3 regions of the Bradyrhizobium sp. WSM471 genome follow, and region 1 is predicted to be linked to each of the others. Evidence: riboswitches for the same ligand, from Rfam matches in the RefSeq annotation. Region 1 holds a riboswitch; each other region holds the start of a gene.
The links. Region 1 has a riboswitch for cobalamin ahead of BRA471DRAFT_RS15000 (energy-coupling factor ABC transporter permease). Riboswitches for the same ligand answer to the same signal wherever they lie in the genome.

Region 1 (7,336 bases):
TCTCAGCGTGTAGGCGTGCTGCGTCCTGGTCGCGAACGGCGCGATGTGCTGGCGGCCGATGGCGAGGAACACATTTGCCGCCGCCTCGGGCAGAGCGGCGACCGCGGCGTCGACATCAGGTATTTCGATCCAGTTGTCGCCGGGCGCTTTCATCCAGGGCGCACGCTCCAGAGCGATCAGCGGCGTGCCGATTTCCGCGCATGCCGCGACCGCATTGCGGCTCATCTCGGCGGCAAAGGGATGCGTCGCGTCGATCACATGCGTGATGTGCTCGCTGCGGATGTAATCGACAAGACCGCTGACGCCGCCAAAACCGCCGATGCGCGTCGGCAACGGCTGATTGGCAGGCACACGGGTGCGGCCGCCGTAGGAATACACGGCGTCGATGCCGGCGCGCGCGATCTCTGCCGCGAGCAAGCTCGCGTCGGCCGTTCCGCCCAGAATGAGGGCGCGCGTCATGGCTGATCCTTGGCTGACCATCATCGGTATCGGCGAAGATGGCCTCGCCGGGCTGTCCGAGGCAAGCCGAAAGGCGCTCGCCAGGGCTGAAACTGTCTTTGGCGGTGAACGGCATCTTGCACTGGCCGGCGTCACCGGGCGCGGCCGTCCATGGCCGGTGCCGTTCGATGCAGAGATCGTGCTGAGCCGCTGCGGCGAGCCAACGGTCGTGCTCGCCTCCGGCGACCCGTTCTGGTTTGGCGCCGGCGCGAGCCTCGCCGAAAAGCTCCATAGCGACGAATGGATCGCGTATCCAGCTGCCTCGACATTCTCGCTCGCCGCCGCGCGATTGGGCTGGCGCCTCGAAGCAATTGCCTGTCTCGGTCTCCATGCCGCGCCATTCGAGCGTCTCGTGCCGCATCTGGCGCACGGTGCACGCATCATTTGCCTCGTGCGCGATGGCAAGGCGGCCGGTGATCTTGCAGAATGGCTGACGGCGCGTGGATGGGGTGCTTCGGCATTCTGGACGCTCGCTGCGCTTGGCGGGCCGCGCGAAAGTATCGACGCGCATCGCGCCGACAGCTTCGCAGGCGATCTTGCCGGGAGTCTGGTCACGGTAGCCGTGGAGGCGAGAGGAGCGCAGGGCCTTCCCCGCAGTTCGGGACTATCGGACGAACTCTTCGTCCATGACGGCCAGATCACCAAGCGTCCGGTCCGTGCGCTCGCGCTCTCGGCGCTGGCGCCGCGTCCCGGTGAACGGCTCTGGGACATTGGCGCAGGTTCGGGTTCGATTTCGGTCGAGTGGACGCTGTGCGGCGGCACCGCGATCGCCGTCGAGGCGCGCGAGGATCGCGCCGCGAACATTCGCAACAACGCAGCGGCGTTCGGGTTGGCACATCGGATCACAATCGTCGCGGGAAAGGCGCCGGAAGCCCTTGCTGCGCTGGACGGGCCTGACGCCGTGTTTATCGGCGGCGGGCTCGACATCGTGATGTTCGACGCCATCTGGTCGCGGCTCTCGCCCGGTACGCGGCTGGTCGCGCATTCAGTGACGCTGGAGACGGAAGCGCTGGTGGGTGAACTGCACCAGCGCCACGGCGGCGACTTGATGCGGGTCGAGATTGCGCACGCCGCTCCGCTCGGCCGCTACCGTTCCTGGGACGTAGCGCGGCCGGTGGTGCAATGGAGTGCGGTCCGATGAAGGTCGCCGGGCTTGGATTCAAGCGGGACGTCACGCTGGCCTCGCTGCGTGAGGCTCTTCGGGCGGCCGGCGGTCCCGAAGGCCTCGCAGCGATGGCAACGGTCAGCGACAGGGCCGACGCGGAGGCGCTGAAGCAGCTTGCGCGCGAATGCGGCATACCGATCAAGGCAATCACCGCCGAAATGCTGGCCGGCATCGACACGCCAACACAGTCAAAGCTCATCGCGGAAAAATTCGGGACGGGATCGGTCGCCGAAGCCGCGGCCCTCGCGGCAGCTGGACCTCGCGCGCGATTGATTGCGACGCGGGTGGTCTCGCAGGATCGCACCGCGACCGCGGCGATCGCGGAAGGAGACGGCGCATGACGGTGCATTTCATCGGCGCAGGGCCGGGCGCTCCTGACCTGCTGACGTTGCGCGGCCGCGACCTCATCTCCGCCTGTCCGGTCTGTCTCTATGCCGGATCGCTTGTCCCCGAAGGCGTCTTGGCGCATTGCCCGCCCGGAGCGCGGATCGTCAACACCGCGCCGCTGTCGCTCGACGAGATCATCGCGGAGATCGCTGCCGCGCATGCCGACGGCAAGGACGTCGCGCGGCTGCATTCTGGCGATCTCTCGATCTGGTCGGCGATGAGCGAGCAACTCCGCCGCCTGCGCGCGCTCGACATTCCTTACACCGTCACGCCCGGCGTTCCCGCTTTCTCGGCCGCCGCGGCTGCGCTGGAGGTCGAGCTGACGCTGCCCGGCCTTGCCCAGACGGTGGTGCTGACGCGCACGCCTGGCCGAGCCAGCGCGATGCCGGAAGGCGAGAAGCTCGCGGCCTTCGCCGCCACCGGCGCAGTGCTCGCCATCCATCTGTCGATCCATCTGCTCGACAAGGTCGTCGCCGATCTGACGCCGCATTACGGCGCGGATTGCCCGGTCGCGATCGTCTGGCGTGCGAGCTGGCCCGACCAGCGCATCGTCCGCGCCACGCTCGCAACACTCGACCTAGCTGTCGGCAGCGAGATGGAGCGCACTGCATTGATTCTGGTCGGCAGGACGCTGGGCTCGGCGGATTTTTCCGAGAGCCGTCTCTATGCTGCCGATTATGACCGTCGCTATCGGCCGGTCGGCGCCGAGCCGCGCTTTCCGGAGGTGTCGTGATGGCGGCAGGGCTCGTCATCTCCGCGCCGGCGTCGGGCGTCGGCAAGACCACGCTGACGCTGGCGCTTGCCCGCGCCTGGCGCAACGGCGGATTGCGGGTGCAGTGCTTCAAGAGCGGCCCCGATTACATCGATCCCGCGTTTCATGCAGCCGCGACAGGACGCGCCTCAGTCAACGTCGACAGCTGGGCGATGGATCGCGGGACAATCTCGCATCTCGTCAGTCGCGCCATTGACGCCGATGTCGTGCTGGCCGAAGGCTCGATGGGCCTGTTCGACGGCGTGGCTGCCCGTGGCGTCTGCGGCACCGGGGCGACCGCCGACGTTGCGGAGATGCTGGACTGGCCGGTGCTGCTGGTGATCGATCCATCCGGCCAGGCACAAACGGCGGCGGCAATCGCGGCGGGCCTTCGCGACTACCGCCCCGGTGTGCGCCTTGCGGGCGTCGTGCTCAATCGCGTTGCGAGCCCGCGCCACGAAGCTCTCGTGCGGCGTGCGCTGCTGGACGCCGGCATCGCCGTGTTCGGCGCGCTGCCGCGCCATGCCGAGATCAGCCTGCCGAAGCGGCATCTCGGGCTGGTCCAGGCCGAGGAGCAGGCGGAGATCGGCAAGCTGATCGACGAGGCCGCGCGCTTCGTCGCAGAGCATGTCGATCTCGACGCGGTGCTGCGTTCGGCGGCCACGTGGTCGCCGCAACCTGCCGCGAGCCACGTCAACGTGACGCCGCCCGGCCAGCGCATTGCGTTGGCCCGCGACGCCGCGTTCTCCTTCGTCTATCCGCATATGCTGGAAGCGTGGCGCGCGGCGGGTGCGGAGATATCGACATTCTCGCCCCTCGCCGATGAAGGCCCTGATCCGGGCGCCGATGTGTGCTGGCTGCCTGGCGGCTATCCCGAGCTGCAGGCCGGCAAGATCGCGGCCAATGCGCGCTTCCACAGCGGATTGCGCGCCTTCGCCGAGACGCGGCCGGTACACGGCGAATGCGGAGGCTATATGGTGCTGGGCACTGCTTTGACCGATGCCGACGGCATCCGCCACGAGATGACGGGCCTGCTCGGCCTCGAGACGAGCTTTGCCAAACGCCGCATGCATCTGGGCTACCGCCTCGCCGAGCTCGCCGCGCCGATGCCGGGTCATCGGGCGGGCGCACGCCTGCGTGGCCACGAATTCCACTATTCGACGATCGTCGCGCAGCCCGACACGCCGCTGGCGGTCGTGCACGACGCGACAGGCGCGGTGATCGCCGAGACCGGCTCGCGGCGGGGACGAGCCACCGGCACGTTCTTCCACCTGATCGCGGAGGACCGGTGAGCGGTTTTGTGTCCTTCGTCTCCGCCGGCCCCGGCGATCCCGAACTCCTCACGCTCAAGGGTGCCGCGCGCCTGCGCGAGGCCGATGTCGTGCTCTATGACGATCTTGCTTCGGGCGCGATCCTCGATCTGGCCCGGCCCGGCGCCAATCTCGTCGCGGTGGGAAAGCGGGCCGGACGGCCCTCGACCAAGCAGCACCACGTCAACCGATTGCTGGTCGACTATGCCGCAACAGGCGCGCGCGTGGTGCGGTTGAAGTCCGGCGATGCCGGCATCTTTGGCCGGCTCGAGGAGGAGCTCGAGACCCTGCGTGAAGCGGGCATCGGCTACGAGATCATTCCGGGCGTCACCACGGCCTGCGTGGCTGCGGCCCAGGCCGGGATTCCCTTGACCCGGCGCCATACCTCGCGCCGGGTGCAGTTCATCACCGGCGCGGACGTCACCGGCGAGCTGCCGCCAGACCTCAATTGGGTGGCGCTGGCCGATCCCGAGGCGACGACCGTGGTCTATATGGGCCGGCGCACATTTCCGGCGCTCGTCGCAAAATTGATCGAGCACGGGCTCGCCCCGACCACGCCGGCGTTGTTTGCCGAATCGCTCGGCCGTCCCGATGAGCGACTGGTCCGCACCACCATTTCGGAACTTGCCGAGCAGCTTGCGCGGGGCGGAGCGGCATCCACGGCGGCCGTCATCCTGTTCGGCGCGCTGGCGGGGGATTATCCGTCATGACGCTCTCGGCCGCCCTTCACCCCTTGACGCCCGGCTGGCGAAAGGGGCACACAGGAGAGGCATGGTGCTCGACGCGGCGCAAAGCGCCGGAGCATAATCGGGAATGGGGATGGGCGGACCCAATTGCGGCGCCCAAAACCCCAGCCGCCCCCGCGACTGTAAGCGGTGAGGGACTTCGATCAGCCACTGGGCCGCAAGGCCCGGGAAGGCCGGAGACTCCCAGTGAACCGCGAGCCAGGAGACCGGCCGTGCACGTTTTGAGGCCAAGGCCGTCGGGTGTGACGGCAAGAAGGATCTGAGCCATGCATATCGAACCCGGACTAGTCTCGGACGCCAAGCTCGTGCTGAGTTACGCAACCGGCATCGCCGTCGGCGGCGTTGCCTTGAAGCTCGCGGTCGAGACCGTGCGCGAGCAGGGCATCACGTCGTTCGCGGCGCGCACGCTCGCCACCACGGGACTCGTGTTTATCTTCTTCGAGATCCTGCCGCACTTCCCGGTCGGCGTCTCCGAAGTGCACTTCATCCTCGGCTCGACCTTGTTCCTGCTGTTTGGAGCGGCGCCTGCGGCCTTCGGCCTCGCGTTCGGCCTGCTGTTCCAGGGCATCTTCTTCGAGCCGCCCGACTTGCCGCAATATGGCATGAACGTCACCACGCTGCTGGTGCCGCTGTTCGGGATCCAGGCAATCGCCACGCGGATCATTTCGCGCAACACGGCCTATGTCGATCTGAAGTACCGCCAGGCGCTGGCGCTTTCGACGACCTATCAGGCCGGCGTCATCGCCTGGGTCGCGTTCTGGGCGCTCTATGGCGCCGGTTTTGCCGTGACCAACCTTGCCAGCATCGCGACCTTCGCGGCGTCCTATGCGCTCGTCATCGTGATCGAGCCTCTTGCCGATCTCGGCGTGCTGGCGCTGGCGAAGTCGCTGCGCGGCGTCACCGCGGCCGGCCTCGTCACGCCGCGTTTGCACAACGCGGCCTAGAGACAAGCGAACGGGCGGCCGTCATGGCCGCCCTTCGCAGCTCCGATGCTCACGCTCTCCCTGATAGGCATCGGTTGCGGCGATCCCGGGCAGCTCACGCGCGCCGCGATCGGTGCCATCAACGCGGCCGATCTCGTCCTGATCCCGCGCAAGGGGACGGCCAAGTCCGATCTCGCCGATCTCAGGCGGACGATCTGCGCGGATGTGCTCACCAGCGACACGACGCGCATCGCCGAGTTCGATCTGCCCGTGCGCGACGCCGCTGAAGCGGACTATCGCAAGGGCGTGGACGATTGGCACGATGCCGTGGCCGCTGTCTGGTCGCAGACGATCGCAGATCATCTCGAAGGCAAAGGCAAGGTCGCGCTGCTGATCTGGGGCGATCCCTCGCTTTACGATTCCTCGCTGCGCATTGCGCGGCGGCTCGATCCTTCACCTGAGATCGAAGTCGTGCCCGGCATCACCTCGATCCAGGCGCTGTGTGCAGCGCATGCGCTGCCGCTCAACGATATCGGCGAGCCCTTTCTGGTCACGACCGGACGTCGCTTGCGCGATGGCGGCTGGCCGGCGGGTGTCGATACCGTGGTGGTGATGCTCGACGGCGGCACGGCGTTCCAGTCGCTTGATCCGGCGGACCTGCACATCTGGTGGGGCGCCTATCTCGGCATGCCCGATCAGATTATCATGTCCGGCGCGCTGGCCGAGATCGGTCCGCGTATTGTCGCCGTCCGGCAAGAGGCGCGCGACCGGCACGGCTGGATCATGGACAGTTACATCCTCAAGCGCAGGCCGTGAGGCAAGCGAGGCAGCATGCTCCCCGAATGGGTCACCCAACAATGCCCCGATATCTCCGCAGTCCATCGCGAGGCGGCGGTCGCGCGGCAGGCGCAACTGACGAAACCCGCCGGCGCGCTTGGCCGGCTCGAGCAGCTCGCGATCGAGCTTGCGGGCCTGCAAGCAACCGAGCAACCGCGCGCGGCGCGGGTGCCGATCATCATCTTCGCCGGCGATCACGGCATCGTCGCGCAGGGCGTCTCGGCCTATCCGCAAGAAGTGACCATCGCGATGCTGGCGAATTTCGCCTCCGGCGGTGCCGCGATCTCGGTGCTCGCGCGTGAGCTGGGCTCCAGCCTGGAGGTCGTCGACACCGGCACGCTGGCGCAGGAGGAGATGGCTGGGATCGTGACCGACAAGCCGCGCAGCGGCACGCGCGATTTCAGCGTCGAAGCTGCGCTCAGCCCCACAGAGCTGGCATTTGCGTTCGAAGCCGGCCAGCGCGCAGTCGCTCGCGCCGAGGCTAGCAAGCCCGATCTTCTGATCTTCGGCGAGATGGGCATCGGCAACACCACGACATCGGCGGCGATTGCGGCGAGCCTGCTCGGCATGGGTGCCGAGGAGATCGCGGGCAGCGGCACCGGCATCGACGCGGCCGGCCGTGTGCACAAGGCGCGGGTGATCGACGCTGCGATCGCACGCCATGGCATTGCGGGCGCTTCGCCCGAAAAGATCCTGTGCGCCGTCGGCGGCCTCGAGAT
Region 2 (7,336 bases), 2.0 Mb from region 1:
CGCGAGCACCGCCATGCCTACTCGGCACCAGGCATGAGGCTGAGTGCAATTCAGTCGGTCTGCAAGGCCAGTGTCGCTCGTCCCGCCGCCACTTCATTTCCCTCCGAAGCTTGTTATACCACAAGCCCGTTTTGGCAAGCCTCCAGCGAGTCCTCCGCGCAGCTAGCGTTGCAGCCATGAGCGAGGCTTGCACAAACCTCCAGTCGGGGTGTGTGACCGGAGGTTTGCCGAGATCCGACCTAGACCTGCGTCCGTTCGCGGGTTTTGTCGCCGCCGGTGGAGGAAGCGTCAGCCTCGCTTGCCCCCGCGCTGACGTGCCAAACAAACCGACGGACGCTTCCAGCTTCAAGTCGCGACTGACTCTCGCAAGAGGGCCCGATGGCTCGTAGCCTGAAATTGAAGCGACCTGTTGCTGTCGCAGACGCAACATGGTCTCAGACCCGGGACAGCCGAATTGGGCAAATTGCCCAACATTGAGCGCGTCTGCGTTTGGCACGGCATTTGAAAGGGATCGCCCATGGCATCGCTCGCCTAAGGAGTCGGAAGGCATGGCTTACAAGATCGTCGCTTCGCAATGCACCGTTTGTGGCGCATGTGAGTTCGAGTGTCCCAACGCGGCGATCAGTCTGAAGCGTGACATTTACGTTATCGATGCCAAAAAATGTACGGAGTGCGAGGGCCATTGCGACACGCCGCAATGCGCGGTGGTCTGTCCGGTCCCTGACACCTGTGTCCCGTCCAAGACAGGATAGGCAGCCCGCGACCAAAAGGCCTCATCGCTCGATTTCGCGAACGAAGTTGTAGATGTGGGACCTTGAGGAGACCACGACCGCATGGGGCGCATCGAGGTCGATTAACATCGTTATGAGCTTAAGACGCTGAGCGACGCCGAGGAACCCCTCAAAGGGCTCTGTCGGAGGACACCGTCGAATTTGTCACGAACAAGGACAAGGCCCTCGATGCTCAGTGGCCGCGTTACGGCCTATCTTCGCTGGCGGCGAGTCGAGGCGAGGCAGACCCGGCGTCGAGCGGCCACGGACGCATCGAAGCCGGCGCAAAAGTCGCTGAGCACGTGAACACCTAGTGCACCGAGAAGATCATCTTGGCCAACCTCACGGAGGCGGACGACCTCGTGCCTGGTCGCGGGCCCGCCGAACACCAAGGAGCCGACCTGATCATCCGTTCGGTCCTGGAGCAATCCGGCTTTCGAAATGTCTAGGGAGCCTCGTGGGCTGTGACCAAACGGATGCCGGCCGAGGATGATCGCACCTTCCTGACGCGCAGGTTCGAAAAGCTGCTGACGGAAAAGGTCGCCTCCTCGCGATCACACAGATACCGAAAGCCGCCCGGGTTCGTTCCGGTGGTGGAGCTCAACCGTTACGCGAGCAGGGAGCGAATGCATTTCAAAAGCGGAGCCTCCACAGATCCGGGCGTGTTCACTAGGCCGCGAGCAAGACCGTCTTACCTGCCTAGTGCGCTCGTAATCGCTTGGGCAATGTCGCAGCGAGAATCGGTAGGTTGACGCATCGATCCTCGTGCGCATAATCCAAGCCGTCGCGGTCTCCGGATTTCGTTTGATCCGGAGCTAAGAGGGAAGCCGGTGCAATGCCGGCGCTGCCCCCGCAACTGTAAGCGGCGAGCCGCTGTCCAACGAAGTCACTGAAGCCATGCGGCTTCGGGAAGGCCGGACAGCAGCGACGACCCGTGAGCCAGGAGACCTGCCTCGACAAGATATCGTCCACGGGCGGGGCGTCCCGGTGTGCGCCAAGCAGTTGTCGCTCACGCGATGTTCGCTGTCTGCGTCCGCCATGGCCTTTGCCCCAACATGGGGTCTAAGCTATGTCAATCCTTTCGCTTCCCGTTGCCACACTGGGGACGTCACGCATCGGCCCACGACGCGAACTCAAATTCGCGCTCGAGAGCTACTGGGCGGGAAAATCTAGCGAAGCCGAGCTCCTCGAGGCGGGGAGTGGACTTCGTGCCGCTAATTGGGCACGGCAAAAATCCCGCGGTGCGACCGTCATTCCTTCGAATGACTTCTCGCTCTACGACCATGTGCTCGATACCAGCCTAATGGTCGGCGCGATTCCCGACGTTTACGGCTGGAACGAAGGTCCTGTGTCGCTCAAAACCTACTTCACCATGGCGCGTGGCGCTCAAGACGGTGGTCACGCTCAGCATGGGCCCGGCGTAGCCGCACAGGAGATGACGAAGTGGTTCGATACGAACTACCACTACATGGTGCCGGAATTTCACCAGGATCAGATCTTTAAGTATGCCTCTCGGAAGCCGATCGAGGAATATGAGGAGGCAAGAAGCCTCGGTTATCAGACGCGGCCCGTCCTAGTGGGCCCAGTCACTTTCCTGAAGCTCGGCAAAAGCGTAAATCCCGCATTCAATCCGCTGTCGCTGCTTGATCGACTCCTCCCCGTCTATGTCGATGTTCTCCGCGAACTAGCCTCGCGCGGCGCTGAATGGGTTCAGCTCGACGAGCCATGCCTAGTGATGGACGTCGACGAAGCATCTCGGGCCGCTGTCCGCCGGGCCTATGCTCATTTCGCTAAGGCCGTGCCGGCGCTTAAAATCATGCTGGCCACATACTTCGGGGCTGTCGGCGACAATCTTGAAACAGTATTGGCCTTGCCCGTTGCCGGGGTTCATGTCGACCTGGTTCGTGCACCTGACCAGTTGGACGCGATTGTCGCCAGAGCAGGTAGAGATCTAGTGGTCTCGCTCGGTGTCGTTGATGGTCGCAACGTGTGGCGCTCTAATCTGCCGGCGCTACTCGACCAACTTGCTCCTATGGTCAAAAAACTGGGCAGGGACCGTGTTCAGATTGCCCCCTCCTGCTCGCTGCTTCATGTTCCGACCGATATTGAACTAGAGATCGATCTCGATCCCAATCTGAAGACGTGGTTGGCGTTCTCAGTGCAGAAGATCAAGGAACTTTCGATATTGGGCAAAGCGCTGGCTGGCCATGCTGCCGACGTGGCCGATGAACTCACGCTCTCAGAGGATGCATCCGTCACCCGCGAAACATCGCCGAAGATCCACAGTGCGAACGTCGCCGGACGAATGGCCGCGATCGACGATAGCATGCGTCGCCGTCGCAGTGCGTTCACCCAGCGCGCCGACGTCCAACGCGTCGCCTTCGCATTGCCGATGTTTCCAACCACAACCATCGGATCCTTCCCGCAAACGGCGGACGTCCGCAATGCGCGTGCAGCTCATGCGCGGGGAGCGCTGAATGACACGCAGTACGAGCAGCTTCTGAAAGCGGAGACAGCCCATACCGTGCATTGGCAGGAAGATATCGGCCTGGACGTGCTCGTACACGGTGAGTTCGAGCGCAATGACATGGTTCAATACTTTGGCGAGCAGCTGTTGGGTTTCGCATTCACCAAGCACGGCTGGGTTCAGTCTTATGGCTCGCGGTGCGTTCGTCCTCCTATCCTGTTTGGAGATGTCTCCCGCCCGAAGCCCATGACCGTTAAATGGTGGCGACATGCGCAGTCTCTGACCAAAAAACCCGTCAAGGCTATGCTGACCGGACCGGTGACGATCCTGAACTGGTCGTTTGTCCGTGACGACATCCCGCGGAGCGAGACATGCCGACAGATCGCTCTCGCGATCCGAGACGAGGTCATCGACCTTGAGGCGGCTGGAGCGACCATGATCCAGATCGACGAGGCTGCGTTGCGGGAGGGATTGCCACTGCGCAAATCGCAGTGGAAGGACTATCTCGATTGGGCAGTGGACAGTTTCCGTGTTTGCTCCTCCGCTGTCGCTGACGGAACTCAGATCCATACGCACATGTGCTATTCCGAGTTTAACGAAATCATCGATGCGATCGCAGCAATGGATGCCGACGTCATTTCAATCGAGGCGTCGCGCTCCAAAATGGAATTGCTCGACGCTTTCAAGAGCTACAATTATCCTAATGAAATTGGGCCGGGCGTCTATGACATTCATTCACCGCGCATTCCCGCAGCAGCCGAGATCAAGCAGCTGATTGTGTTGGCGCGGCAGCGGGTTTCGGATCGGCAGCTCTGGATCAATCCCGACTGCGGACTGAAAACTCGAAGATGGGAGGAGGTGCGTCCCGCGCTCATCAATATGGTGGCCGCCGCACGCGAGTTGCGGGCCGAGGCATGATCGTACGGAGCGTGTCGCCAACGTATCTGTGAATAAGATGACGCGCTTTGGGAGCTCGCGATATCCTTGCGAGCTTCCAAAGTGTCCAGCGCCTACGAATGCCGGTTTGCCCCGGCGGAGGCGATCGCATACAGCGGCGACAAGCTCGAATCCGGCGGACGACCGCATGCCGGCCATACCGATTAGGTGACATATTCCAAGTCACTTACGCTCGACGCGAACCACGGTCCTATCGCTTCATTTATCCATCCCATGGATGCGTCCCATCACAACAATCTATTTTACCGCGCTTGCGGAATTTCATACCTAATTTGCGCCTTCGCGCGGTCTTCGGGAAGATTTGCTGGTATTCGGCGGTGCCAAAATACTGGCGCGTGACGGCAAACTGACGGTTGAGTTTCAGAGCTCGGCAGTTAAACCGCCTGCGCGATGGATCCCAGCTCCATCAAGGCGCTGCCCGTGCCAACCGGACAGCTGGCAAGTGGTGAGCAAGTCCTGAAGTTTACGACAGGAGCGGAAGGCAAGCGGCTCGCTAAGTTGTGCAGAGCGATATCCGCTTCTCCTTGTTTGACGGCGAATGCCCTCGTCGTAAGTCGATCGCCGGTAGTCCTCCCTACCGACGAAAGCTGGAACGATGCGGAAAGCAGCGTCGCTCCCGCGTGACTTTCGCCCGGCCTCGCATTGAGGCCGGGCGGCTTTTTATGTGCCTGCTTATCAGTGACAGCAGGGGATCATTCATTTTGGCGTCATTGCGGGACCCCCGGTTCTTGGAGCGCTTCTGTTGCTGTTCGGCAGGGAATGAGGCCGGTGCTGCTAAGGCTATCTGTCTATTGAAGGCTTTGGTGTCGTGTTGGTGCGCGTCGGCAGTATCGGATATTCGATCTTAGGCAGCCGACCGGTCAGCGAATTCAGAAATGCGACAATGTCGTTTTCCTCCCTATCGCTAAGCTTGGCGCCGAGCTGGATGTCACTCATTAGGGCAACAGCTTGCTTCAGGCTCCAAACCTGGCCCGAATGGAAGTAAGGGGCTCGCAACGCGACGTTCCGCAATGGCGCCGCGCGGAAGACATATTCGTCGCCAGCCGCCCTGGTAACCGCGAATCGGCCCTTATCGGCGTCCGGAAGCACGCTGGCGTCCGGCTTTTTCATCACGCCGAACGGGAAGTAGGCCTGTCCACCGAGATTGATTCCATTGTGGCAAGAGGAACATCCCTTCGCCATAAACAGTGCCAACCCTGACTTCTGCTGATCATCGAGAGCACGTGTATTGCCCTCCAGATACTGGTCGAACGGAGCCCCAGGTGTAATGAGAGTCGCTTCAAAAGCCTCGATCGCCTTCGCAAAATTTTCAAAGGTGACCGGTCTCGCTTCGTTCGGAAAAGCGTTGTTGAACAAGACGACATAGCCGGGCATTGAGTTCAAGAGACCGAGCACATGATCTGGAGTCGCATTCATTTCGGCACTCGCCTGCACAGGGCCGGTGGCTTGCGCCTTGAGGTCCGCGGCGCGTCCGTCCCAAAATTGCGCCGCATTGAACACTGCGTTGTAGACAGTTGGGGCCCGGCGCAGGCCGACCTTCCAGCCGTGACCAATGGAGGTCGGACCGGCATCGACTCCGCCGGTGCCGAGATTGTGGCACGTATTGCAGCTAATGATTCCGCTCGCCGATAGCCGCGGATCGAAGAACAGCATCTTGCCAAGCTCGACCTTTCCATGCGTCACCGGATTGTCTTTTACTGCAGGAATGACCGAGGGTATTGGATGGAAGATCTGCTTGGCGTTTCTCATCAGATCATCGTCGGCGTTAGCTCCTGACGACATCAGCAGCCCAATAGCTAAAATAGATGCTTCAGCGACAAGCCGAAGCTCCGAGATTGACATGTTCATACACCGCCTCATTAGTTCTGATTGTTAAACAAGGAAACCGTCGAAAGCGATGCCACGCGTTCCTCGACGGTCCGGCGCAGCATGCAGCGGATCATCTGAAGCGAGCCTGCATCAAAATGTGCGACTTTGCAGCTGGCCGCCGGCGTTCACGCACGGGCTTGAGGGGCTTACGTGATTCGCGAGTTCGCTTTGAGCTTAGATCGCGGCCTTTCTGTTGGTTGATCAGCCTAGCGCCTCAACGTTCGGCGTGATGGTCCATCTGACAACAACAAGTGTGCCGCAAGCAGTAAGCTGTCCGGTGGACGCATCGGTGCTCCATCAAGCGATTGGGTGGCCAATACCCTCCCGCAAAATCGATGTATCCGTCTTACTCCGCTGGCCGGGCTCAGCGCTCACGGTGTCATTGGACAATTAGCAACTGCGATGCCAGTTGCGTCCGAGATGCAAGTTGCTGATTTAGTTGTAGAACGGGTCCGGACGAACAAACAAAGTCTGATGTCTTGGTGTGATCACTACATTCAGTGTCACAGATGCCACAAGCGCCAGGCCCGGCTAGAGGTGATCGTAGATACTATTGTGGTGAGGTTCGCTTGCTAGCTTGCCGGCCGCACGCGGGAACGGCGGTAACAAGACCTACGCAGCTGGGCGAGACACTGAGAGGCGCCCGGCGGTGCGCATCGTTCACGATTTCGCCGAGCCAGCCGACTGAAGCCTCTCCGACTTATATCCAGGCCGCTCTGGCGCGCCGTCACCACGAAGCCCGGCTCGTTTGTAAGGACGAGCCTCAGAACCGAACATGGCTTGTTTCAATTCCACCTGAGGTTCGCTGGCATGGCAATTGCCGTGCTCAAGTCTGAAAGGCGCGGCTGCCCAGAGTTTGACGGTGCGACCGTCCGATTAATCGCTACTCCAATTCGACAGGGACTGGCCTGACCCCTGATCCGGCGGGTGTTGGTTGGATTACCTAGTCGGCCCACTCACGGGCTGCTGGTAGCTTTTGAAATCCTGCGGGCTGAGGGCGAAATAAGCTGAACTTCTGCAGGAGCAACCGCTACTTCGTGCTCTTGCGTTGAAAGACGCCGATACAAGAGGACACGTTGGGAGGAGATCGTGACATCATGTCCGCGGATGGCCCAAGTCCTGAGATCTATCGGCGTGTTAGCGAGGAAGGACGTGATTGAGCACTCGTCCATGGCTGGTTTAAGTTGGATACGGTATCCGTGATGGCTTCGATTGACGAGCGCTTGAATGAGATCAGATCTGTACGGAATGACATTTGGCGTTGTCGCAGAAG
Region 3 (7,336 bases), 3.4 Mb from region 1:
TCTCAACGGCAAGCCATTTAAGGTCGTCAAATACGCTACCGACATCACCGCGCAGGCAATCGGGCGCAAGAAGGCGGAGGCCGCGCGCGGTCTGATCGATGCGGTCGCCGCCGGTAGCGAAGAGATGAGCGCCTCAATTCGAGAGATTTCTGAGACCATGAGCAAGTCGCGCAAGACGGCAGGCATGGCGACCTCCAGGGTAGAGGCAGCCGATCAGCAGGCGGAGCGACTCAACGAGGCTGCTCAGGCAATGAGTGGCATCGTCGAGATGATCGGCAATATCACCGGCCAGATCAACATGCTGGCACTCAATGCGACCATCGAGTCGGCTCGCGCAGGGGAAGCCGGACGCGGCTTCGCAGTAGTTGCGTCTGAGGTTAAGAACCTTGCCAATCAAGCCAAAACCGCAACCGACACCATCTCGCGCGAAATCGCTTCGCTGAACAGCATCGCGGGCGATGTTTCGGGTTCACTCACAGCCATCAAGGCCGCGATAGAAAGTGTCAACGAGTTTATAGCTTCGACGGCAGCAGCTGTCGAAGAACAGAGCATTGTCACATCCGACATGGCTTCCAACATGCAGCGTGCATCCGCCGAGTTGGCCGCCTGATCACACCGGCTAGCAGCGTTCTATTGGAGGGCGCAGGCGCTTGATCCGACGCTGCTCCTTCCTGCTTGTCGGCCCGTTCTGGATGGCTGCTCGCGCCGAGACAGGTTACAGCTTTAAGCTCGCCTGAGTCTTATCGTGAGGCCGATCGGGATTCCTTCGATTTTGGACCGCCGCGCGCCTTGTGATATCGCTGTCGCTGATCAACCACACGCTGCGCTGCACTCGCCTCAAGTTTGACCTAAGGCGGAGGTCAATCTGGGTCGACGGTCGCCGCACCGAGCCTTACAACATGAAAGCGCGATAGCAGCACGGAACCATATTTTGTCCGCAGGGTTGTTCATTCTTCCCCACAGGAGCACGCTGTTTGCAAACCCATCAGTCAAAACTTGACGGGATCGACGATACTGCGCGACTTCAACTGCTCATCGATGCGATCGTTGATTACGCCATTTACATGATCGACATAGACGGCACCGTCCGCAGCTGGAACTCCGGCGCGCAGCGGCTGAAGGGCTACACGCCGGACGAAATCATCGGCAAGTCGTTCGCATCCTTCTATACGCCCGACGATCGCACCAAAGGGCTCCCGGAGCGCGCCTTGAGCGTCGCAGCGCAAGCAGGCCGCTTCAGTGCCGAGGGATGGAGAGTCCGCAAGGACGGAAGCCGTTTCTGGGCATCGGTCATCATCGATGCCGTCCGCAACGAATCTGGTGAGCTGATCGGCTTCGCCAAGGTCACGCGAGACGTAACCGAGCGTCAGCAAGCCCATGAAGAGCTTCTCAATAGCGAGCGGCGGTACCGCCAGCTGATCGAGGCCGTGGTCGACTACGCGATCTTTCAGCTTGATCCGCTCGGCAACGTGGCAACCTGGAATCCCGGAGCGGAGCGAATCAAGGGCTACGCGCCTCCAGAGATCATCGGCCGGCATTTCAGTGCGTTTTACACGCCTGAAGATATCGAACTCGGTGTGCCCAAGCGTGCGCTTTTAGAGGCGGCGGAGCATGGGCGCTTTGAAGCGGAAGGCTGGCGCCTGCGAAAAGATGGCTCCCGCTTTTGGGCTTCGGCCATCATCGATCGCATCACGGACGAGGCTGGCAACATCGTCGGGTTTGCCAAAGTCACGCGCGATGTTACGGACCGGAAGCGCGCCGAGGACGAGCTCAAACACGTCCAGGAGCAACTCGCCGCATCCCAAAAGCTGGAGGCGGTGGGGCAACTCAGCGGCGGAATCGCGCACGACTTCAATAATCTGCTCATGATTGTCCTTGGCAATCTCGAAACAGCTGAACGACACGTGAAGGCGCCCGGAGCCAATCTGAACCGGGCGCTCGCAAACGCGAAACGAGGCGCGCAGAGAGCCGCGGCTTTGACCAGCCGCTTGTTGGCATTTTCGCGCCGGCAGGCGCTCGATCCCAAGCCGATCAACGTGAACAACTACGTCAACGGTCTGCAGGAATTCCTCCAGCGTACGCTCGGAGAGAGCATCGAAGTCCAAACGGTCGGAAGTGCGGGGCTATGGCAAATTGAAGCTGACGCCAATCATCTAGAGTCAGCCATCGTCAACCTGGCAATTAACGCTCGTGATTCCATGCCCGACGGCGGAAAGCTGACAGTGGAAGCTGCCAACATCTCCGCCGACGATGACTACTGCCGGCTCAATCCTGAACTGGCGCCCGGTCAGTACGTCGCCATTTGCGTGACTGACACCGGTGGCGGGATGTCGCGCGATGTTCTCAGTCACGCCTTCGAGCCGTTCTTTACCACCAAGGAGCCGGGTCACGGCACCGGCCTTGGCTTGAGCCAGGTCTATGGCTTCGTCAAACAATCCGGAGGGCACGCAAAAATCTACAGCGAGGTGGGGCAAGGCACGACGATCAAGCTGTATTTCCCGCGCTTCACCGGCAGTGCCCGACACGAGGAAGTGGCACCTGAGGAGCTCGCTGAGGGTGAGATATTCGAGACCATTCTCGTCGTCGAGGATGATGAAGATCTGCGCGTCTATATTTCTGACGTCCTGCGCGATCTCAACTACCGCGTTCTCTCGGCCCGCACCGCCCAAGCCGCCCTGACCATTCTCCTGCAGGACCAGTCGAAGGTCGATCTTCTTCTCACGGACGTGGTCATGCCCGGGATCAATGGTCGCGAACTCGGCCGGCGCGCGCTTCAAATTAGACCGCGACTGAAGATACTGTACATGACCGGGTACTCGCGCAATGCCGTCGTCCATCAGGGGAGGCTTGATGAAGGCGTAAACCTGCTGGAGAAGCCGATCTCGCAAGCGAAACTAGCGCTGAAGGTGCGAGAGATTCTCGACCAGCTGACCTAAGGTCAGACAGCGGTAGCATCCTGCGACCGCCGGCGCCGGCGACTACCACTCTTCCAACGCCCGCTCGTGATCCTTAGGCGAAGAGCGCCTCAGGCGTCTTGATGTCCGCTGTCTCTGGTAAAACGGGCGCGTGGCTGAATTTGCCGCGCCGGGGGTCTTTGACCCCGCAGGCTGACGTCAAGTCCCGGGAGACTGGCGGGCGCAGCAGCGACACCCTGCGACCATCGCTGGGCGAGCTGGTTTAAAATCCCTCCCGGTTGTTGACGGGACGATCACCAGATGCCACTTTCGTGATCGGTAGTGTCCGCAAGGACTCATCAAGGGAATGCGGTGCGTCCGTCTCGGCGGACCATTCCGCGGCTGCCCCCGCAACTGTAAGCGGATAGCCGACGACCAGCAAAACCACTGGAGCCAATCGGTCTCTGGGAAGGTGGTCGAAGGCGATAACCCGCGAGCCAGGAAACCTGCTGCCAGCCATAAGTCACGCGCGAACGCATTGGGCGGGGTGCCTCGATGTCGGACAAGTAGCCGGTGCATCTGCCGCTTGGGGCGAAGGCAGGTGACTAAGGCAACCGCGGTGACGGTTTGTTTGCGTCGCCGCAGAGCGTTCTTGTGCAACATCTTCATTTCGGCAGCGGCATTGCGCCGGCATTTTCGCTTAACCGCAGTGGCATCTCTCAGGGCGTGACCGGCCGCATGCCTGGCACTCGGTCTGGCCTGCTCATCTTGCTGCTCTCTACCTCGGTGTGCCCCATGGCAACGGCGCAGACCGCCGCCCGGGACACCTCCCGAGAGGTGGAGCCCGTGATCGTCTCGCCACCTGCCGCGCGACGGGCTCCCGCCGTCAGCGCGGGCGCTCAGAAGCCGCGGACGGCCCGCCGCGCCCCGGGGCGCAATCTGTCCGCTTCGGTGGTCGCCGTCCCGGCAACCCAGCCATTGAGCGGCCCGATTCAGACGCCGCTGAACACGGCCGCCGTTACTGGCGTTGGCTCCCGGCTTGGAATCACGGCACGGGAAATGCCCGCGACCGTCGAGGTCATCGACCAGCGCGTTATGCAGGAACTTGGCATCCGGACGACCACCGACGTCGCCAAAGCGGCGGCCGGCGTGACCGGCGGCGATGCTCCGGGTGCACCCGCCATCTTCTCGATGCGCGGCTTTTCCGGGGACCAGATCAGCACTCTCTACAACGGCATCCAGATCGGGCCATCGACCATGACCGGCCGCCCCATGGATGTCGCCGGATTGCAGCAGGTGGAGATCATCAAGGGGCCGGATTCACTCGTAGCCGGCTTAGGGGCGACCGGCGGCGCAATCAATTTCGTCACGAAGGCGCCGCACACCGGGCCTGTTGTCAATGACGCCTTCACCTTCTACGATTCCTTCAACGGTTATCGCGCCGGCTATGGTTCGGGCGGCAGCACACTGATCGACGGGCTCGACTACCGCTTCGACATCAGTCACTTCAACAACAAGGGATTTATCGACGACACCTATTCGAAGCTCAGCAATGTCTCGGGCCAGCTGAACTATCGCGTCAACAACAGCCTGAAGGTCTGGGGCGCGGCCGAGTACAGGCAGGATAAGGACCGCTTCTATTGGGGCACGCCGCTGGTGCCGGCGAATGCGCCGGGCATCGTGCCGACATCAGGCGTCGTTTCGGGCCAGTGGAGCAACTACTACCTCGGCGGCGGCACGCCGGTCCCGGTCACCGTCGATGCGCGCACGCTGACGACAAACTACAACGTGCTCGACAACCACAGCGGGGCGAACGAGCTGTGGCTGCGCAGCGGCTTTCAATGGGACATCACCAACAACATCTCCCTCAAGAGCCAGGTCTACGGCTATGACGCCCACCGGCACTGGTTCAATAACGAGATCACCTCATTTGATCAGACCGTAGGCAATTTCGCGGGCGCGCAGAGCATCTATCGCGAGCGCCTGGCGCTCGATCATGCGCAGCGGCTCTACGGCAACATCACAGACCTTACCGTCAATTCCAATCTGGCCGGCATGGACAACCGTTTCGTCGCCACCGTCGCGGCGAGCAGCTCGCAATTCAACGTCTCGCAGGACACGCTGTTCTCTTCGGACTACGTCGATCTCCTCAATCCGGACCGCGGCCTTTATGGTCCGCGCAGCGACGAGAAGATCTACACCCACCTCGACACGACCTCGCTGTCGTTCGAGGACCGGCTCAAGCTGACATCGACCTTCGCCCTGATCGGTGGCATCCGGTTCGAGGACATCAAGCTGGACCGCACGCGGTTTGATCCCGGTGGAGTGCTTGAATCCGCTAAGGGCTATCCCTTCTCGACGACGTTCAATCCCGTCACCGGCCGCATCGGCTACACCTGGGACGTCGCCCCTGGCGTGATGCTGTACAGCCAGTACGCGACTGCGGCAGACCCGACGGTGGCCAACATTTTCATCCTGGCGCCGTCGGTGCCGCTGCTCCTGACGACATCGCGGACCTATGAGACCGGGGTGAAACTGCAATCGGCCGACAAGCGCGCGGAGGCCACCTTCTCGGCCTTCGACATCGAGCGCAAAAACGTCTACGTTGCCGAGAGCGGCATCGTGTTCAACGTCGCCGGCAAGATCGAAGCAAAGGGCATCGAGATCGCCGCGGCGATCAACCCGGTCGCCGGCCTGAAACTGTGGGGCAATGTCGCCTTCGTGCAGTCGCGCTTCATCGATTTCAGCTATGTCGATGGTAACGGCGTGTTTCAGTCCTATTCGGGCAAGACACCGCCCAACGTGCCTAGCTTCGTTGCCAATGCCGGCGCGTCTTATCGCTTTGAAACGACACTGCCGGTCGAAATCGGCGGCCTGATGCGTCACGTCGGTGACCGCTTCAACTTCCAAGACAATCTCGTCACTATGAACGCTTACACCACGTTCGATGCGTTTGCGTTCGTCGATATTCCCAAGGCGTACTTCCCGAGTATCGACCGGACCCGCCTGAGCTTCCGCGTAAGGAATTTGACCAACAAGCTCTACGCGGCTTGGGGCGACCCCGGCTACATCGACCAGATAATCCTGGGCGCACCGCGGAGCTACGAGGTGGCGGCTTCATTCAAGTGGTAGCAGGTGCAGCATGCGCCGGCGGTTGGCCCGTAGCTGACCTGCAAGGCGGAGGCGGAGCCGAGCCTATCCTCGTTTTCAACATTCCAAGCAATCCTGATCCTGTACCTCAGGACAATAGGTTCGAAAGCCGAATTGAAGTTTTATTATCCCGTCTACGGCGCCCCCCAAGCGCCGTGACAACAACCCAGCCCCCCCAATGCCGCCCCAGTTTCCCAAACGCTGGGGCGGCCCCCCCTTTGGCCAGTTTTGTCGGCTCTGTTGAGCACGTATGTGCGTTAGGCTTACCTATAAAGGTTTTTAGCGGGAAGCCGGCCGAAGCGCCGGCCGACTCGGGTACCATCGCACAAAACCCGTCCGGTTTGCGTTCGGTGCATCGCGTTGAGTTTTCAGTTGTCTACATTGAAAATCCTTGCCGGCCAGCCCGATGGCCGTGGCAGTCTTGCGCTGATCAAGCAGCATCTGGCGGTATTCTATACGAGCGGGCCGGAATGGACTGCACGGATGAAGTCGCTTGCTGAGCGGGCTCCGCAGCTGGACATTTTCGCGCAAAGGCTTGTGGTGCGAGATGCTGGCGATTGGGTCATTACCGACGAAGGCCGCGCCGTCCTTGAAGCACTTGAGCGGCCAGCGTCAGGCAATTCATCTCATTCAGCAGAGGCGACCATTTCCGAAGGCGTCTCTCGCTTGCGAACCGCGCCGACAAGATCCTTGGAGCACCGTAAGCGCCGCCGCATAAAAAGGCGCAGACATCGAGGCTCAGAGTCATCTGCCTGAGGGCATCGGAGCGCAGGCAGCAGAAGGGCCGCTGTTTTGAGCAGCGGCCCTGCCGGGTGTGCAATTGGATCGAAATGAAATCTTTGACCAGCCCCGGTAAGGCAGCGTCGCCGTTGCCAGATGTTCCCGCCATAATCCATGTGAATCGAGACGCTGAAAAAGCGGCTCATCGCTGAGCGTGCCTACTAATGGCGACCGGCGAGCAGTCGGGCCGGGCGTCGTTGCGACTGGTCCTAAGTTAGGCGGTTGCAGGCCCGGGCGATGCCAGCCACTCGCTATTGCGGGGCCTTTTCAGCTTGGCGCTTGCGGATCAGGGCCTCGCGGGAGGTGCGAGACTTCTTGCCTCGAGATTGTCCAGGTCGCTCTTGTCGCCATGTACCTGAGCGCCTGGCTCTGGAGCAGCGCCACCGATGCTGCAATCTGTTCCCGAGACCGGCGGAGCATTTCCGCCGACATTTGCTTAGTCTCGAATTGAGGCTGCGGATCCGTCTCGAATGGCTTGTGTGTGAGCATGGCCGATTTTGACCCTCCTGCTC

Region 2: linked by a shared signal. The riboswitch ahead of metE (5-methyltetrahydropteroyltriglutamate--homocysteine S-methyltransferase) and the one ahead of BRA471DRAFT_RS15000 (energy-coupling factor ABC transporter permease) in region 1 are both predicted to bind cobalamin.
Region 3: linked by a shared signal. The riboswitch ahead of BRA471DRAFT_RS00180 (TonB-dependent siderophore receptor) and the one ahead of BRA471DRAFT_RS15000 (energy-coupling factor ABC transporter permease) in region 1 are both predicted to bind cobalamin.

What each region holds. Positions count from the first base shown of each region.
Region 1 is NZ_CM001442.1:3,438,451-3,445,786, forward strand. Features, by position in the region: gene BRA471DRAFT_RS14970 (cobalt-precorrin-6A reductase) at 1-459, opposite strand, end outside; gene BRA471DRAFT_RS14975 (bifunctional cobalt-precorrin-7 (C(5))-methyltransferase/cobalt-precorrin-6B (C(15))-methyltransferase) at 458-1,639, shown strand; gene BRA471DRAFT_RS14980 (cobalamin biosynthesis protein) at 1,636-2,004, shown strand; gene cobM (precorrin-4 C(11)-methyltransferase) at 2,001-2,783, shown strand; gene BRA471DRAFT_RS14990 (cobyrinate a,c-diamide synthase) at 2,783-4,093, shown strand; gene cobA (uroporphyrinogen-III C-methyltransferase) at 4,090-4,821, shown strand; cobalamin riboswitch at 4,867-5,087, shown strand; gene BRA471DRAFT_RS15000 (energy-coupling factor ABC transporter permease) at 5,124-5,801, shown strand; gene cobF (precorrin-6A synthase (deacetylating)) at 5,847-6,596, shown strand; gene cobT (nicotinate-nucleotide--dimethylbenzimidazole phosphoribosyltransferase) at 6,612-7,336, shown strand, end outside.
Region 2 is NZ_CM001442.1:1,436,374-1,443,709, forward strand. Features, by position in the region: gene BRA471DRAFT_RS36220 (4Fe-4S binding protein) at 549-752, shown strand; cobalamin riboswitch at 1,541-1,741, shown strand; gene metE (5-methyltetrahydropteroyltriglutamate--homocysteine S-methyltransferase) at 1,840-4,155, shown strand; gene BRA471DRAFT_RS06555 (cytochrome-c peroxidase) at 4,975-6,042, opposite strand; partial or broken gene BRA471DRAFT_RS40140 (hypothetical protein) at 6,443-6,580, opposite strand.
Region 3 is NZ_CM001442.1:39,521-46,856, forward strand. Features, by position in the region: gene BRA471DRAFT_RS00170 (PAS domain-containing methyl-accepting chemotaxis protein) at 1-610, shown strand, start outside; gene BRA471DRAFT_RS00175 (PAS domain-containing sensor histidine kinase) at 975-2,936, shown strand; cobalamin riboswitch at 3,218-3,423, shown strand; gene BRA471DRAFT_RS00180 (TonB-dependent siderophore receptor) at 3,690-6,026, shown strand; gene BRA471DRAFT_RS35960 (hypothetical protein) at 6,405-6,800, shown strand.